DNA from 2 places in the Paenibacillus suaedae genome. Region 2 is predicted to be linked to the other one. Evidence: predicted binding sites of a transcription regulator. Region 2 holds the regulator's gene; the other holds the start of a gene.
What was found. Region 2 encodes CtsR, which represses protease genes until heat stress. Its sites were predicted from a motif close to ATGGTCAATAAAGGTCAAACA; they were not measured.
Positions count from the first base shown of each region.

Region 1: the regulator CtsR is predicted to act here: its motif matches at 7,554-7,574, upstream of clpP (ATP-dependent Clp endopeptidase proteolytic subunit ClpP).

Region 1 covers NZ_JAVYAA010000004.1:42,939-52,227, reverse strand. The annotation lists gene eno (phosphopyruvate hydratase) at 1-811, opposite strand, end outside; gene gpmI (2,3-bisphosphoglycerate-independent phosphoglycerate mutase) at 879-2,417, opposite strand; gene tpiA (triose-phosphate isomerase) at 2,419-3,171, opposite strand; gene RQP50_RS17295 (phosphoglycerate kinase) at 3,232-4,413, opposite strand; gene gap (type I glyceraldehyde-3-phosphate dehydrogenase) at 4,693-5,697, opposite strand; gene RQP50_RS17285 (sugar-binding transcriptional regulator) at 5,739-6,788, opposite strand; tRNA gene RQP50_RS17280 (tRNA-Arg) at 7,352-7,426, shown strand; gene clpP (ATP-dependent Clp endopeptidase proteolytic subunit ClpP) at 7,630-8,211, shown strand; gene RQP50_RS17270 (cytochrome P450) at 8,318-9,289, opposite strand, start outside.
Region 2 covers NZ_JAVYAA010000012.1:58,852-68,140, reverse strand. The annotation lists gene pulA (type I pullulanase) at 1-2,938, shown strand, start outside; gene RQP50_RS28590 (CtsR family transcriptional regulator) at 3,499-3,960, shown strand; gene RQP50_RS28585 (UvrB/UvrC motif-containing protein) at 4,011-4,556, shown strand; gene RQP50_RS28580 (protein arginine kinase) at 4,628-5,695, shown strand; gene clpC (ATP-dependent protease ATP-binding subunit ClpC) at 5,719-8,166, shown strand; gene radA (DNA repair protein RadA) at 8,400-9,289, shown strand, end outside.

The DNA.
Region 1 (9,289 bases), on a different contig from region 2:
GGTCAACATACTCAGCAGATGTGTAGGACTTGCCTTCGCCTGCCAATGTGTATTTACCGTCTTTGTAGAACTCAGTGGACGCAACGTCCATACCCAAGAATACTTCTTCGCCTGGCTTGTAGCCAGCTTTTTCGATTGCTTCGATGATAACTTGAAGCGCTTCTTCGTTGGAACCAAGGTTAGGAGCGAATCCGCCTTCGTCACCTACAGCTGTGTTCAAGCCTTTGCTCTTCAATACGGACTTCAGGTTGTGGAAGATTTCAGCTCCCATACGAAGTGCTTCTTTGAAGCTAGGTGCGCCTACTGGCAATACCATGAACTCTTGAACGTCGATGTTGTTGTCAGCATGCTCACCACCGTTGATGATGTTCATCATTGGTACTGGCAATTGCTTCGCGTTGAATCCGCCAAGGTACGTGTACAAAGGCATATCCAATGCATGTGCAGCAGCGCGAGCTACTGCCATGGATACAGCCAAGATTGCGTTAGCACCCAATTTGCCTTTGTTAGGCGTGCCATCAAGCTCGATCATCGCTTTATCGATTGCAACTTGATCAAGAGCATCGTAACCGATGATTTCTGGAGCGATAATTTCATTTACGTTTTTAACAGCGTTCTCTACGCCTTTACCAACGTAACGGCCTTTGTCGCCATCGCGAAGCTCAACTGCTTCGTGAGCACCAGTGGATGCACCGGAAGGTACGATTGCACGGCCGAAGCCGCCGGATTCCAATTTTACTTCTACTTCTACCGTAGGGTTACCACGGGAGTCAAGCACTTCACGTGCGTATACGTCCATAATCATTGTCATGGTGTGTACAACTCCTTTTTTGATTGTTTATATATAAATTACTATATATCTAAGTAAGTTGTAAAACTTACTTCTTAATCATGCTTTGTCCAGTCATCTCTGCTGGCTGAGGAACGTTCATCAAGTCAAGAATCGTCGGAGCGATGTCTGCCAAGATGCCGCCTTCGCGCAATTCCACGTCATTCGAAGTAACGATGAATGGAACTGGGTTCGTCGTATGTGCAGTGAATGGACGGCCTTGCTCGTCGAATACCATATCCGCGTTGCCGTGATCCGCCGTAATGAGGCAGACGCCGCCTTTCGCCAATACCGCTTCAACTACCTTGCCCATGCACTCATCCGTAGCTTCTACGGCCTTGATTGTTGGTTCCAGCATACCGGAGTGACCAACCATATCAGGATTCGCGAAGTTCAGGATAATCGTATCGAACTGGTCAGAGTTGATTTCGTTCACTGCTGCTTCTGCAACTTCGTAAGCACTCATTTCAGGCTGCAGGTCGTAAGTTGCTACCTTAGGCGAGTTGATAAGCACACGCTTCTCACCAGGAAGCTCAACGTCACGGCCGCCGCTGAAGAAGAACGTTACGTGCGGATACTTCTCAGTTTCCGCAATGCGAAGCTGCTTCTTGCCATGCTGCACGAGCACTTCACCAAGCGTGTTGTCCAACTCTTTTGGAGAGTAAGCAACATATCCGCCAACTGTTTCTGCGAACAGCGTAAGCGCAACGAAATGCAAGTTCTTAGGGAACTTGTCGCCACGATCGAAGCCGCGGAAATCATCGTTGGTGAACACTTGGCCAAGCTGGATCGCACGGTCTGGGCGGAAGTTCATGAATACGACGGAATCGCCTTCTTGAACCAAGCCAACCGGCTGATCGTTCTCATCCACAATTACCGTAGGCATAACGAACTCGTCATATACGGATTGGGAATAAGATTCTTCAACTGCAGCAATTGGATCGCGGTATTTCGGGCCTTCGCCGTATACCATTGCGCGGTACGATTTCTCAACACGTTCCCAGCGCTTGTCGCGATCCATCGCATAGTAGCGGCCTTGAACCGTAGCGATACGGCCTATGCCAACTTCAGCGATTTTGGCTTGCAGCTTTTCGATATATCCGCGGGAGCTATCAGGCGCAACGTCACGGCCATCCAAGAATGCGTGAATGTATACGTCCTTTAAGCCTTCACGCTCACAGAGATCGAGCATCGCAAGCGCGTGGTCGATATGGCTGTGTACGCCACCATCAGACAACAATCCGTAAATGTGAAGCGCCTTATTGTTCTCCTTCGCAGTCTTCACTGCTGCAAGCAGTGTTTCGTTCGAGAAGAAGTCGCCTTCACGGATCGATTTCGTAATACGAGTCAGGTCTTGATATACGATGCGGCCTGCACCGATGTTCAAGTGACCTACCTCGGAGTTCCCCATTTGACCTTCTGGCAAGCCTACCGCTTCGCCGCAAGCTGTCAGTGTCGTATGAGGGAATTGGCTCATGTAACGGTCGTAGTTTGGCTTGTTCGCTTGCGCGACTGCGTTGCCAACTAGTGTATCGCGAAGTCCGAAGCCGTCCATGATGATAAGTGCTACCGGTCTAGGTGCGGACATCTTACTTCGCCCCTTCCACCAAGGAGATGAAGGAAGCTGGTTGCAAGCTTGCGCCACCTACCAATGCGCCGTCAATATCACTTTCTGCCATGTATTCACGTACATTTTCCGGTTTTACGCTTCCGCCGTATTGAATGCGAACAGCAGCAGCAACTTCATCATTGTACAAGCCCTTCACAACGCTGCGGATGTAGCTGATAACTTCATTCGCGTCTTTTGCTGTGGAGGATTTGCCTGTACCGATCGCCCAGATTGGCTCATAAGCGATGACAGCTTCTTTTGCTTGTTCAGCAGACAATCCTTGGAATGCTGCTTCTGTTTGCACTTTGCACACGTCGTTCGTTTTGCCAGATTCACGCTCTTCAAGCGACTCACCCACGCATACGATTGGCGTCAAGCCATGACGGAATGCTGCATGCATTTTTTTGTTTACTGTTTCATCAGTTTCTGCGAAGTATGCACGACGCTCGGAATGACCGATAATGACGTAGTGTACGCCAAGGTCTTTCAACATAGCGCCGGAAATTTCGCCTGTGAATGCACCGGAATCTTCAAAGTGAAGGTTTTGTGCACCAATCTTGATGCTTGTGCCTTTCACTGCTTCAACCAATGCTGGCAAGTTTGTAAATGGTGCGCAGAGTACGCTCTCTACGCCTTCCACTTCTGCTTTGCCTTTCACTTCGGATACGAAAGCGACAGCTTCCGATACCGTTTTGAACATTTTCCAGTTCCCTGCGATAATCGGTTGTCTCACACGATTCACTCCTTTACGCATAAGGGAGCGGCCGAAGCCGCCATCCCCTTACTTGCTCTCTTACTTATCGTTCAATGCAACCACGCCTGGCAATGCTTTGCCTTCCATGAATTCAAGGGAAGCGCCGCCGCCTGTGGAGATGTGGTCCATTTTATCTTTCAGCTTGAACTTCTCAACCGCTGCTGCAGAGTCGCCGCCGCCGATGATTGTGTAACCAGCAGTTTCCGCACATGCTTCTGCTACTGCACGCGTACCATGAGAGAACGGCTCGATTTCGAATACGCCCATAGGCCCGTTCCATACAACAAGCTTGGAATTCTTGATAACGTCAGCATAGATTTCACGAGTTTTTGGACCGATGTCAATGCCTTCCCATTCAGCAGGAATGCTGTCGATCGCTACCACTTGTGTGTTTGCATCTGCACTGAAGTCATCTGTAACTACGATATCTACTGGCAAGTAGAGGTTTTTGCCAAGTTCTTTGGCTTTCTCGATGAAGCCTAAAGCAACATCAAGCTTCTCGTTGTCGACAAGCGACTTCCCGATTTCGTTGCCTTGTGCTTTGAAGAATGTGTATGTCAGGCCGCCACCGATCACGATATTGTCGGCGATTTCCAACATTTTGTTGATAACGTCGATTTTATCTTTAACCTTGGAACCACCTACGATTGCTGTAAATGGACGCTCAGGGTTTGTCAGCGCTTTGCTAAGTACATTCAATTCTTTCTCCATCAACAGACCGGACACGGCTGGCAAGTGATGTGCGATGCCTTCAGTGGATGCATGTGCACGGTGAGCCGCACCGAACGCGTCGTTCACAAACAAGTCCGCAAGTTCTGCGAAGGCTTTAGCCAATTCTGGATCGTTCTTCTCTTCGCCTTTGTGGAAACGAACGTTTTCAAGCACGACAACGTCGCCGTTTTCCATTTTTGCAATTTCAGCTTTTACGTTTTCACCAATTGACTCGTCAAGCTTCTTAACGGGCTTACCAAGCAGTTCGCCAAGACGTACTGCTGCAGGTGTCAGACGCATGGAATCCACAACTTCGCCCTTCGGACGACCCATGTGGCTTGCCAAAATAACTTTCGCACCTTGTTCCACCAAGTAGTTAATTGTCGGGAGCGTTTCGCGTACACGTGTATCATCCGTAATCACACCATTTTCCAATGGAACGTTGAAATCCACACGTACAAATACGCGCTTACCCTTAACTTCTACATCACGCACACTTTTCTTGTTCATCCCCGTGTTCCTCCTATCGTCGATTACACCGGCACACGCTTCTCTCTGGTGTGTTGTTCGGTATGTTCTGTGTTCTTGTTCTGTATGGGTTCCATCTAAATCTTTCTCTCTATATATCGTATATCGTTCGTTAGTATGTTCTGGTTTCTCTCTGTACTCTCTATCTCTGTATATCTAAAAATCTGTGTCCGCACTGGTTCTCGATATGCTCTAGGCACTATAAGGATCAAAAGAGGAGGCCTGAACGGTCACTCCTCTTTGATTGTAAGTGCTATGCGATTACAGACCTTTTTTTGCGATGAAAGCTGCCAAGTCTACAACGCGGTTGGAGTAGCCCCACTCGTTGTCGTACCAGGATACAACTTTAACCAAGTTTCCGCCGATTACCATCGTTGTCAAAGCATCGATAGTGGAGGAAGCTGGGTCGCCGTTGAAGTCGCTGGATACCAATGGCTCTTCAGTGTAGTTCAAGATGCCTTTCAATGGGCCTTCAGCTGCTTCTTTCAAAGCTGCGTTTACTTCTTCAACAGTAACGTCTTTCTTAAGTTCTACTACCAAGTCTGTAACAGACACGTTAGGAGTAGGAACGCGCATGGACATACCGTTCAATTTGCCTTTCAATTCAGGCAATACAAGGGATACCGCTTTAGCAGCACCAGTTGTAGTAGGGATGATGTTTTGAGCTGCTGCACGAGCACGACGCAAGTCTTTGTGCGGCAAGTCAAGAACGTTTTGGTCGTTAGTGTAGGAGTGAATTGTGTTCATCATACCTTTTTCGATACCAAACTTGTCGTTCAATACTTTAGCGAATGGCGCCAAGCAGTTTGTTGTGCAAGAAGCGTTGGAGATGATTGTATGGCTTGCAGCATCATACTTATCTTCGTTAACGCCCATAACGATTGTGATATCTTCGTTAGTAGCAGGTGCGGAGATGATAACTTTCTTCGCGCCGCCTTTCAAGTGCATTTCAGCTTTGTCTTTCGCTGTGAAGATACCAGTGGACTCAACAACGATTTCAACGCCGTTAGCGCCCCAAGGCAAGTTCTCAGGGTTGCGCTCAGCGAATACTTTCACTTCGCGGCCGTTAACAACCAATGCGCCCTCTTTAGCTTCTACAGAAGCTTCGAATTTGCCGTGAGTTGTGTCATATTTCAACAGGTGAGCCAGAGTGTTTACATCTGTCAAATCGTTGATTGCAACGATTTCTACTTCTGAATTGTTCAATGCTGCGCGGAATACGTTACGTCCGATACGACCAAAGCCGTTAATACCAACTTTAACCATTGATGATTCCTCCCATTTCCTTCGCAATTTTTTTATATATCTCAAGACGGCCTGTAAGGCACATCGAGACCACAATGTTTCAATACTTCAACTGCTGCTGCTTCATCGATAACGAGAATGTCTTCGTGTCCTGCACGAAGCACTGCAGTAATCGATTCACCTTTGCTCTGACCTCCAGCAATGGCAATGACTACCTCCATACGAGAGATGTCCTCTAGGCGAAGGCCTAGTGTTAGCATCGTATGAACGACATGCCCGTCTCGGTCAAAATAATACCCGAACGCTTCTGCAAGCGCCCCTTCTTCGAGCAGCTGCTGGATCGTCTCTTCATCCGCACGGCGGCGCTTCGCCATAACGAGAGCTTCTCCAATGCCATGCACGACAATGCGTGCTTGGCGAATTACTCGCAAAATGTCTTGGATGTTCGGTTCCTGCTTAAGCGACTGATACGCTTCCTCACTCAGCAAATCCGGCACATGCAAGAGCCGATACTGAGCGCCTACGCGCTTCGCCATCGTGGAAGCGATTGTGTTCGCTTGGTATTCCAAGCTCTCCCCAAGTCCCCCACGTGCGGGTACGAACCAATTGGCTTTCAACGGTGATGAACTCGTCAATTGATCTGCCATTGCAGCCAATGTGGAGCCGCCTGTCACCGCCACGACATCTTCCTTGTCCATTACGCTGCTGAGCGCTCTACAAGCCGCTTGCCCGAGTTCTTGCTTCACGGCAGGCGATACATCCGAATTGCCGGGTACGACAATGACCTGCTTCAAACCGAATGCTTGGCGGATACTCTCCTCCAGCTGGCGCATCCCGAGCAATTCGCCCATCACGGATTCCAGCTTCCGGACAAGTTGCCGGCCTTCATCAGTGATTCGCATACCCGTGTTATCCGAATCAATCAGGCCTTGCGCCTTCAATAAATCGGTCTCTGCACGGAGCACACGCTCGGTCATCTGCAATGACGTTGCCAGCGTTCTTCTCCCAATGGAGTCGGACAACATGATTTGATGCAGGATGGTGTAACGCTTCTTCAACAGTTCAATGAGTTCAGGTAGAAGTCGCTTCTGTATTTCTAACCACTCACGCATTCTCTCCACTCCTGCTTCCCATAAGCAACCATTGGACTAAAAACGTCCCATCTCTACATTTTTTGTCCCACCACTATTCTACCGAATAACGCAGCAACTTGCAAGTATCCTGAACCCCTGATTTTGCGCCCAAAACCGCGAATTCTCTGCCTATAAACAACTTCTATAATAAGCAAGCAATATCGAAGTTATTCATTATCAGACAACATATCTAGAAGGGCATACGACTGCCTATGATGTAATTAACCCAAAATACGACAAGTTAATACATATTTCGCAAAAATTTTAGACATTCCTCAGTATAGACATTAATGACGGACATCATGCCCTGCTCGTACCTGTGTTTACAACAAAAGTTTTGAGCTTTCCTTCACATCCTGTTCGCTCTCCACATCCCCATGTAGTTTAGACATCGACATTGCTCACTTAGATCGGGCAACATACACCTTATTCGGCACCGTCCACTTATTATAGAAAGAATTATTTTAAAATAAATATTCAGTGGCGCTCACTTGACTTTGTTATACGCTTTCTTATATAATAAATTTTGCTCTTGTATGAATGCGCCCGTGGTCCAATGGATATGACGTAGGCCTCCGGAGCCTGAGATCAAGGTTCGATTCCTTGCGGGCGCGCCATTTACACTCCTGTCCTTATTTGGTACAGGATAAGAAGCTACGTTACGCATATATTTAGGTGAATAAGCACGGAAGTAACATCTTGAATTTTGCAGAAGCGAAACGATAGATGTTTTTTTCTCTACATAGTTTGACCATCTTTGACTTTTTGTTTCAAGTCCTTTATATTGAATGTGTAATGATATTAGTTAGGAGGGGTTATCTTGAGTTATGTACCCGTAGTTGTTGAACAGACGAATCGTGGCGAAAGATCCTATGATATTTACTCTCGATTGTTGAAGGATCGCATCATCTTCCTCGGAACAGAAGTGAACGATCTCGTGGCGAATTCGATTATCGCCCAGCTGTTGTTCTTGGCTGCAGATGACCCGGAGAAGGATATTCATTTGTACATCAATAGCCCAGGCGGTTCAATCTCAGCCGGCATGGCCATATACGATACAATGCAGCACATCAAGCCGGACGTATCTACGATTTGTGTGGGTTTGGCAGCTTCCATGGGAGCGTTCCTGCTTAATGCAGGTGCCAAGGGCAAGCGTTTCGCCCTGCCGAACAGCGAAATTATGATTCATCAGCCGCTTGGCGGAGCACAAGGGCAAGCGTCCGATATCGAGATTCGCGCACGCCGCATCTTGAAGATGCGCGACACGTTGAACAAAATTTTGGCGGATCGCACAGGTCAGCCACTTGAGCGCGTGGAGCGCGACACGGATCGCGACTACTTCATGTCTGCCCAAGAAGCGTATGAATACGGTCTGGTTGATAAGGTTCTTGGCAAAGAGTAAACAGTAAACGTGATACAGCCTCTCTCATGCGATCTATTTTGCATGTAGAGAGGCTGTTTTTTATTGCTTATTTCATCTGAAATGAATAACGAAAAGCTAGGTTTACTTAGGTAAGAATGATCGGCAAGGACTCGAAACCGAACATAAACTCGCTCTGGATGCGCTTCAACGGCTTGGAATGATCACATTGATAGTTCGGGAAACGATCGAGCATTGCATTCAACGCTATCCTCGCTTCCAGCCGTGCAAGTTGAGCCCCCAGGCAGAAGTGGATACCATGACCAAACGCTAAATGCGGGTTTGGCTGACGGCGAATATGGAAGAGTTCTGGCTGTTCGAACACAGACTCGTCATGATTCGCTGACCCGATCCACAACATGACGAACTGCCCTTCAGTTAACATCATGCCATCTACTTCCACATCCTTCTTCACACGGCGAAACATTAACTGTACCGGCGAGGTAAACCGCAGCACTTCTTCAATAGCGCCAGGCAGTAAAGAACGATCGGATCTAATATCGTCCCATGCGATGCGCTCACTGTCGAAACACGCTAGTGCAGAAGAGAGCAAATTCGTTGTCGTTTCATTGCCAGCCACAAGCAGCAAAATACAAAACCCAATGAGCTCAAAGGGGGACAACGGTTCTCCGTCTGACGTTGCATGCACAAGCCTAGTGATCAGATCATCCTGTGGATTACGGCGGCGTTCTTCTGCGATCGCCTCGAAATATACAGCCATCTCCTTCTGGCAATTGCTATTGCGGTCAATGTCACCACTCACTAATGCCTCCGACCATTCTCGAAACTGATCTCGATCATGTACCGGTATGCCGAGTATTTCTGCGATTACAATAATCGGGAGCGGAACTGCGAAGTCTTGAACTGCATCCATTCGTCCTTTGCTTTCCACCTTATCTAGAAGCTCATCCGCCAATGCTTCAATTCGTGGAATCATCTTTTCAATGGATCTAGGTGTGAAGGCTTGTGAGACTAATGTTCGAAGCTGGCTATGCTTCTGCGGATCGGTGCGGAGGATGCTGTATTCAATCGGCCGCTTGTCTTCGCTTCGCAATTCGGA
Region 2 (9,289 bases):
GTTAAATGTACTGGATAACGAGACCGTTCAGCGTTCCTTGCTTGCAAATGGGATTGTTCTTACGGCACAAGGCATTCCGTTCCTTCATGCAGGAGATGAGCTGCTTCGCAGCAAGTTCGGGGATCACAACAGCTATGAGAGCCCAGATGAGATTAATCAAATCTTATGGAAACAGAAGGCGGAGTACAAGCCAGTATTTGATTATTTGAAAGGTCTTATCGAGCTGCGAGCAGCACATCCAGCATTCCGCATGACAACGAAGGATGAGGTGAAATCGAACTTACAAGTGTATCGCCAAGAAGGTCAAGTTATCGCATTCAAGTTGAATAACTTTGCAAATGGGGATACGTGGCGCAATATTGCCGTCATTTATAATGGTTCGTCTGCTCCGCAAGAAGTTGCACTGCCTACTGCGGATGAATGGAGTGTGGTCGTCGACCATACGTCATCTGGTGTGAAGACGATACGAACGGTGAAGGGAGGTAAGGTAGTGGTAGCTGGATTGTCCATGATGGTGTTGTACGATCAGGAATATGGCTATACACCGATTGCGACAAAGCTTGAAGTAGCACCTGCTGCGCTTGGGTTAGAGCCAGGCACAAACACTCGCTTGACAGCTGTGGTGCGTGATCAGAAGGGCCGTCCTATGTTTACTGAGAATGTAACATGGTCAACATCCGATGCTGCGGTGGCCGTCATCAACAGTGGAGGCAAAGTAACAGCAGTGAAGGAAGGAGCCGCAGTTCTTACCGCAACCTCGGGCAATTTGAAAGCACAGGTAAATGTGACAGTAGCGAAGCTTGTTCCTACGACGCTGTCCATTAACGGTGCAGATTCAATCTTTGAGGGCCGCACATCACCATTTACAGTTGCCATCAAGGATCAATTCGGACAGACGATGTCTGGTGCAGCTGCGGAGTGGAGCACATCGGATGCATCAGTGGCTAGAATAGACCGCGCTGGGAAGGTAACAGGCGTGGAGGAAGGAACGGCGGTCATTACGGCTCGGGTTGGGGCAGCAGAGGCTTCGAAGAAGGTAGTGGTTAAGCCGTTCCTGAAGCGCTATGTACAAATCAACTATGTTCGTCCAGACGCGAAATACGACAACTGGGGATTATGGGTATGGCAGACAGGTGTAAAAGATGACGGTCATGAGTTCCAGCATTTTGACAAAGGAATGGCGACTGCCATGATTGAAATCGCTCCAGAGGCTGAATTGATTGGGTTTATCGTCAAACGGGGCAACTGGGAAGAGAAAGATATCGATGCCAATCGCTTCATTAAGACGAATTTGGATGACACATTAACTAAGGTGTATGTATACAGTGGGCAGGAATCATTTCGGACGCTGCCTTCAATAACTGGCCCAGTTCAAGAGAAGAGTCCGGTTGCGTTCTATTATCGGGATAAAGCGTTGTTTGCGAGTGGAGCGCAGGATCGGATCACGCAGGCTGATATTGCGATCAACGGCAAGTCTTACTCGATGACGTACGATGCAGAAAATGAATGGTTCGTCTACGTAATGAAGAACGCAGCGAATGGCGAGTATGCGTACAAATTCTCCATTACCAAGGATGGAGTAACAAACGAACTGAATGATCCGCACAATACCGTAGACGGACGCTCGATTGTCGTCGTAAAGGATGCAGAAACAGACCCAGAAACGGGCACTGACAATGGAAGCGGCTCTGGAAACGGAAATGGCAGCAAGGATCAAAAAGGCGGGGCTGCTCAAGGGGGAACAGAAGAGTCATTTAAAGGAATGACCGTCACGAAAGATGGCGTTCGTTATGAGCCAACAACGTTGAATCTTCTGAAGAATGCCGACGGAACGGCGACTGTTGAGCTGCTCATTCGCAATGAAGATATAGAAGAGATGTCTCGTTTGACAGGTTCGGCAACAGAATTGAGAACTTGGACAATTGCAGCGCCGTCGGAGTCAGAAGACGTACGTATTCGAATCCCGATGGAGAAATTGAGTCAGGCAATGAAGGAACATACGCAATTGAACATTGTGGTACGTTCGGGAGCAGGCAGCTATCAACTTCCGATGAAACAGCTAGCAGATCTGAGCAATGGGAATGCATCACAATTGCTGACCGTGCACATGATGAAGCCTTCGGCTGAATTGCTGAAGGTGCTTACATCTGCAGCATCCACACAGCCAGGTGCTCATTTGATGGCAGCTGTTCAGTTCCAGTTGCATTTGGAGCAGGATGGGAAGCAGGAACCAATTCCTGATCGTGCAGGCATTCTTACAACGGGCTCTATCCAACTGCCGAGCAGCCAAAGTGCTGGGAAGATGACAGCTGTAAAGTATAATGCAAAGACAAAGACATTCTCATTCGTTCCGTCATGGATGGAGCGCACTGAGGGCAAATCGATTTCGGTAATGAACATGAAGCACGATTATAATGGTATCTTCGCAGTACTCAAGTATGCACCGAGCTTCCATGATTTGAATGGCCATTGGGCGAAAGAAAATATGGAGCTGCTAGCTTCTAAGTTCATTATTCAAGGCAGAGGAAATGGACAGTTTGCCCCGAATGATAAGGTAACTCGGGCAGAATTCATGTCCATGCTTGTGCGGGCGTTAGGCTATGGCGATGTCCAAGGACAGAAACTATCCAAGGATGCCTTCATGGATGTGCCAGCATCAGCTTGGTATGCAGATGCACTTGCGACTGCGGTGCAACTGAAGCTTGTTGAGGGGGATGGTGACGGATCATTCCATCCGAATGCATCCATTACTCGCGAGGAATTGGCACAAATGCTTGTCAATGCTGCTCGTCTTGAAGGTCATCATCTGGAACTCTCAACTGGGTTCCTTAATGGCTACCAAGACCGCGCGCTGCGTCCTAGCGGCAATGCTACACGAGCAGAAGCGGGAGTTGCATTGACCAGACTTCTCCTTGCTCTACAATATATTGCTGAATAGCACGACCATCACTCCCGTGTCATCCGTAAGGACGGCAGCGGGAGTTTTTATACTGGAACGAACGCAGGCATTCATTAGCTTGTTTCAATATGTTATTCACATGTGCATAATTGGACGAACATAGCGGTAAAATGTACACCATACATATTTCTCAATGAACAAGCTGTGGAGAAGGGATAAATGAGTCTCCTTATGCACATTTAACCCATCATTTATCCACGAGTGTGGAGAAGTTTCCAGGTATCCACATATAGAGTTTCACGAATAGGGCTTACCATCAACCGTGTAATTGAATATATTGCGTAATTGAGATGGAATAAGCGTGTGCTTTTTAACCAAGAAGAAGGTTATCCACATCATCGTGTAGAATAGCTGATGAAATCGATCTAAAATAGTTGCAAAATCAAACGAGTGCGCTATAATAAAAATAAAGTCAAAGAAAGTCAAAGTCAGATTAATAGTCAAAAAAGTTCAAAATATTGCGCCAAACTAGAATAAGTGAGGCTTATATTTGGTTAAACCTAATATAGAGACTGCTGCAGGCGGAAAGGGGGGAGAAGATGCGCAACATTTCCGACCTAATCGAGCACTACTTGAAGCATATATTACTTGAGAGTTCAGAAGGTGCCGTTGAGATTCAGCGCAATGATTTGGCAGAACAATTCTCTTGTGTTCCATCGCAGATTAACTATGTGATCAGCACACGCTTTACGTTGGAGAAGGGTTATGTTGTTGAGAGCAAGCGTGGCGGTGGAGGGTATATTCGCATTCAGCGAATTGACTTGCCAGCCCATCAAGCGATTCATAATCATTTGTGCGAATCCATTGGGGAGCAGATTGAGCAGAGTGCCGCTGAAGGTCTTATCTATCAACTAGAAGAAGCGGAATTCATCTCCCGCCGGGAAGCGAATCTGCTGAGGGCTGCTGTTTCTCGGGACAATATAACAGTAAAGCTTCCCTACCGCGACGAGATACGTGCCCGGCTGCTAAGGTCGATGCTGCTGGCACTGCTTAGCAAGTAGAGATGTAAGTATGTAAGATGGATGCTACCTATAAAGGAGGAGAGACGGTTATGGTGTGTCAACAATGTGGTCAGAAACCGGCTACCCTGCATTTTACGAAAATCATTAATGGACAGAAGACGGAGTTTCACATTTGTGAATCATGTGCCCGGGAAAAAGGCGAATGGATTCCTGGCACGGCGAACGGATTCTCCATCCATAATTTATTGTCGGGATTGCTTGATTTCGATCTGACAGGGAGCAAACAGGGAGCTAAGGAAGATGCGAAACCACAGCCTATGCGCTGTGAGAAGTGCGGACTGACTTATGCACAGTTCGGTAAGCTCGGCCGCTTTGGCTGTGATGAATGCTACACCTTTTTCGGTGAGCGCTTAGATCCGCTATTGAAGCGGGTACATGGCAATACCGTTCACGTTGGCAAAATTCCGAAGCGTGGGGGAGGCCGAATTCAGCGCAGACGCGAGCTGGAAGAATTGAAGAAACAGCTGCAGTTCAGTATTTTGCGTGAAGAGTTCGAAGAGGCCGCAACCTTGCGTGACCGTATTCGCGAATTAGAGAAGCAGCCGCCAAGCGATTCGGAGAGAAGCAGTTCATAGCACCTAGGATACAAGCGCTATCGAGAGAGTAAGATGACAATAAGCAGTGCGAATTGGAAGGAGATGACGAGATGACAGAGCGACGATTTATTGAAGAAGCCCTAAGCGATTGGATGCGCGGCACGGGCCCGGATTCCGATATCGTCATCAGCAGCCGTATCCGTATAGCACGGAATATTAGCGGACTGCCGTTCCCGCTCTTGGCTACGAATCAACAATCGGCCGAGGTGTTGGATCGTTTGTCAGCAGTCATGAAAGACCCGGAATTTGCGCAATTGAATCACTTTCATGAATTAGAGCTGGCAGAGCTTAGCGATACAGAGAAGCAAGTTCTAGTAGAGAAGCATTTGATATCCCCGAGTTTGGCAAATGAGTCCCGCAATGGCGCGGTCATTGTCAGTGAGGATGAGTCGATAAGCATCATGATTAACGAGGAAGATCATCTTCGTATTCAATGCCTATCTCCAGGGCTGCAAATTCGTGAGGCTTGGGAGCAGGCTAACCGCATCGATGATGTGTTTGAATCGCAAATCGACTACGCCTTCGATGAGAAGAGAGGTTTCTTAACAAGCTGCCCGACGAATGTGGGAACAGGAATACGGGCATCGGTGATGATGCACTTGCCGGCATTGGTAATGACACAGCAGATTAACCTCATGCTTCAGGCCGTTACCCAAGTTGGATTAGCGGTTAGAGGCATATACGGAGAAGGAAGCGAAGCGATCGGCAACCTGTTCCAAATATCAAATCAGATTACATTAGGTCAATCCGAATCTGAGATTATTGATAATTTGTACAGTGTTGTGAAGCAATTAATCGAGCATGAGAAGGCAGCTCGGGAACAGCTGCTGACAAGCAATAGCATGCGGCTTACGGATCGCATTTGCCGCTCATATGGAATTTTGAAGCATGCAGTGATTATGGATTCAAAAGAAGCCGCACAGCGGTTGTCCGACATTAGGCTTGGTTCTGACCTTGGCATCCTGCAGCATATTCAATCGTCACAACTGAATGAATTATTGGTCATGACACAGCCAGGCTTCTTACAATATAAATACAACACGACATTATCTCAAGAAGATCGGGATTCATATCGCGCGAAGATGATTCGCGAGACGTTATCCAAATCTAAATCATAATGTAATATGGAGGTGCAACACTTATGATGTTCGGTAGATTCACAGAACGTGCGCAGAAAGTATTGGCTTTGGCACAAGAAGAAGCAGTACGACTCGGGCATAACAATATCGGAACGGAGCATATTCTGCTTGGACTTATTCGCGAAGGGGAAGGCATCGCAGCTAAGGCACTTGTAGCGCTTGGACTTGGATTGGAGAAGATTCAGGACGAAGTCGAAACCTTGATCGGGCGCGGTCAAGAACAGCCACTCAATATTGCATATACCCCGCGTGCGAAGAAAGTGATTGAGCTGTCCATGGATGAAGCACGCAAGCTTGGCCACACTTATGTGGGTACAGAGCACATTCTGCTTGGCTTGATCCGTGAAGGAGAAGGCGTAGCAGCACGGGTGTTGAACAACCTTGGCATTAGCTTGAACAAGGCACGCCAACAAGTGCTGCAGCTGCTTGGAAGCAGCGAAGCGGTATCCAGCCATCATGGACAGTCGCAAAATGTAAGCACACCGACACTGGACAGCTTAGCTCGTGATCTGACAGCAGTAGCGAAGGAAGGCAATCTTGATCCGGTTATCGGCCGTTCGAAGGAAATTGAGCGCGTCATTCAAGTACTGAGCCGCCGTACGAAGAATAACCCCGTACTTATCGGTGAGCCTGGGGTTGGTAAGACGGCCGTAGCTGAAGGTCTGGCACAGAAGATTATTAACAATGAAATTCCAGAGACGCTTCGCGATAAGCGTGTTATGACGCTTGATATGGGTTCGGTTGTAGCCGGAACGAAATACCGGGGTGAGTTCGAGGATCGCCTGAAGAAGATCATGGATGAAATTCGCCAAGCAGGCAATGTCATCCTGTTCATCGATGAATTGCATACGCTCATCGGTGCCGGCGGTGCTGAAGGCGCCATTGATGCATCGAACATTTTGAAGCCTGCATTGGCTCGTGGAGAGCTGCAGTGCATTGGGGCGACAACACTTGATGAGTACCGCAAATATATCGAGAAGGATGCAGCGCTCGAACGCCGCTTCCAGCCGATTACGGTCGACCAGCCTACTCCAGAGGAAGCAATCCAGATCTTGACTGGGCTGCGTGATCGTTATGAAGCCCATCACCGTGTGAAAATTACCGATGAGGCAATTGAGCAAGCGGTGAAGCTCTCGGATCGTTATATTACAGATCGCTTCCTGCCGGATAAGGCAATTGACTTGATTGATGAAGCGAGCTCTAAAGTTCGCCTTCATTCGTATACAGTACCACCAAATTTGAAAGAGCTTGAAGCACGTTTGGAAGACATCCGCAAAGAGAAGGACGCATCTGTGCAAAGCCAAGAATTCGAGAAAGCCGCTGCGCTGCGTGATACAGAGCAGAAGATGCGTGAAGAACTGGAGACCGTTCGCAACCAGTGGAAAGAGAAGCAGGGACGCGTGGATTCTGAAGTTACGCCAGAGGATATTGCTCAAGTCGTAGCGAGCTGGACCGGAATTCCGGTATTGAAGCTGAAGGAAGAAGAGACAGAGCGCTTGCTCAAGATGGAAGAGATTCTTCATGAGCGTGTCATCGGCCAAGATGAAGCGGTGAAAGCAGTGAGCCGTGCAATCCGCCGTGCGCGTGCAGGGTTGAAGGATCCGAAGCGTCCGATGGGCTCCTTCATCTTCCTTGGCCCAACTGGGGTAGGTAAGACTGAGCTTGCTCGTGCCTTGGCCGAATCTTTGTTCGGTGATGAGAATGCGGTAATCCGAATTGATATGTCCGAATACATGGAGAAGCATTCGACAGCTCGTCTCGTCGGAGCGCCTCCGGGATATGTCGGCTATGAAGAGGGCGGCCAATTGACGGAGAAGGTTCGCCGTAAGCCATACTCAGTCGTCTTGTTGGACGAAATCGAGAAGGCACATCCAGAAGTATTCAACATTTTGCTTCAAGTGTTGGAAGATGGCCGTCTCACCGATTCGAAGGGACGTGTAGTTGACTTCCGTAACACGCTTATCATCCTAACATCCAACGTTGGGGCCGAAGCAATTAAGCGTAATTCTACGCTTGGCTTCACTGCAGTTGATGATGCAGGCAAAGACTACAACAACATGAAGGATAAAGTGATGGGTGAATTGAAGAAGAGCTTCCGCCCAGAATTCTTGAACCGGATTGATGAAATTATTGTGTTCCACTCCTTGGAGCAGAAGCACATCGCTGAAATCGTATCCTTGATGGCCGGTGAGCTTCGCAAGCGCCTGAAGGAACAGGATGTTGATTTCCAATTGACAGACAATGCGAAGAATTTCCTCGCGAAGGAAGGCTTTGATCCAGCGTATGGCGCCCGTCCATTGCGTAGAGCGATTCAGAAGCATATCGAGGATCGCCTGTCAGAGGAATTGTTGAAGGGTAATGTCAGCAAGGGCGATGCCGTCGTCATCGACGAGAAAGATGGCGAGCTGCTCGTCCTGCGCAACAACGAGGTTAACACAGCACATGTATAATGAACTGTAGTATGTAGGAAAGAATCGTACTTTCTCCCTCCCGGAGGAAGGTACGGTTCTTTTTTTCTTCGTTATTTATTGCTCCACATATGCCTGTTTCTGCTTGCGATATGCTAAAGCACTTTATCCTCCTTCTTAAAAATGGTAAACTAATGAGTAATGAGTAACGAGGTACCTGTTTGCGGACATGGCGACCGACGACTTGCAGCATATTGATTAGGAGTGTCGGCTTCATGGCCAAAGTGAAAACGAAATTTTTCTGTACGGAATGTGGATACGAAACACCGAAATGGATGGGGAAATGCCCTGGCTGTGGTGAGTGGAATACGATGGTGGAAGAGCGGGAGACAGTCATTAAGACAGCAGGTGTGCATTCTTCCTTGATTCAAACGAAAGAAAAGCCGCAATCTATCATACACATAGAAAGTGGACGTGAACCTAGACTCACTACGACACTTAGTGAGTTGAACCGCGTACTGGGCGGCGGTGTTGTTCCTGGATCACTTATTCTAGTGGGGGGCGACCCGGGTATCGGGAAGTCAACACTTCTACTGCAGACTTCCAATGCACTGGCTGCCAGCGGCCTCAAGGTGCTGTACGTATCTGGTGAGGAATCGATGCGTCAGACGAAGCTGCGGGCAGATCGTCTTGGTGTCTTGTCGGAGAACTTATTCGTCCTCAGTGAGACGAATCTGCAATATATCGAGGAGGCGCTTGAGGCGGCGCAGCCTGACTTCCTCGTTATCGACTCCATCCAGACCGTCTTCCAACCTTCGGTGGAATCAGCTCCCGGCAGTGTTGCACAAGTACGCGAATGCACAAGCACATTCATGCGCATCGCTAAAGGGAAGGGCATCGCAACTGTCCTTGTTGGACATGTGACGAAGGAAGGTGCGATTGCCGGTCCGCGGCTGCTCGAGCATATGGTCGATTGTGTCCTTTATTTCGAAGGAGAGCGGCATCATTCCTATCGCATTTTGCGGGCTGTAAAGAACCGGTTCGGTTCGACCAATGAGATAGGAATCTTCGAGATGACGGAGGGCGGACTTGTCGAGGTGAAGAACCCATCCGAGATGTTCCTGCAGGAGAGACCGCTAGGTGTTGCAGGATCCACGGTTGTAGC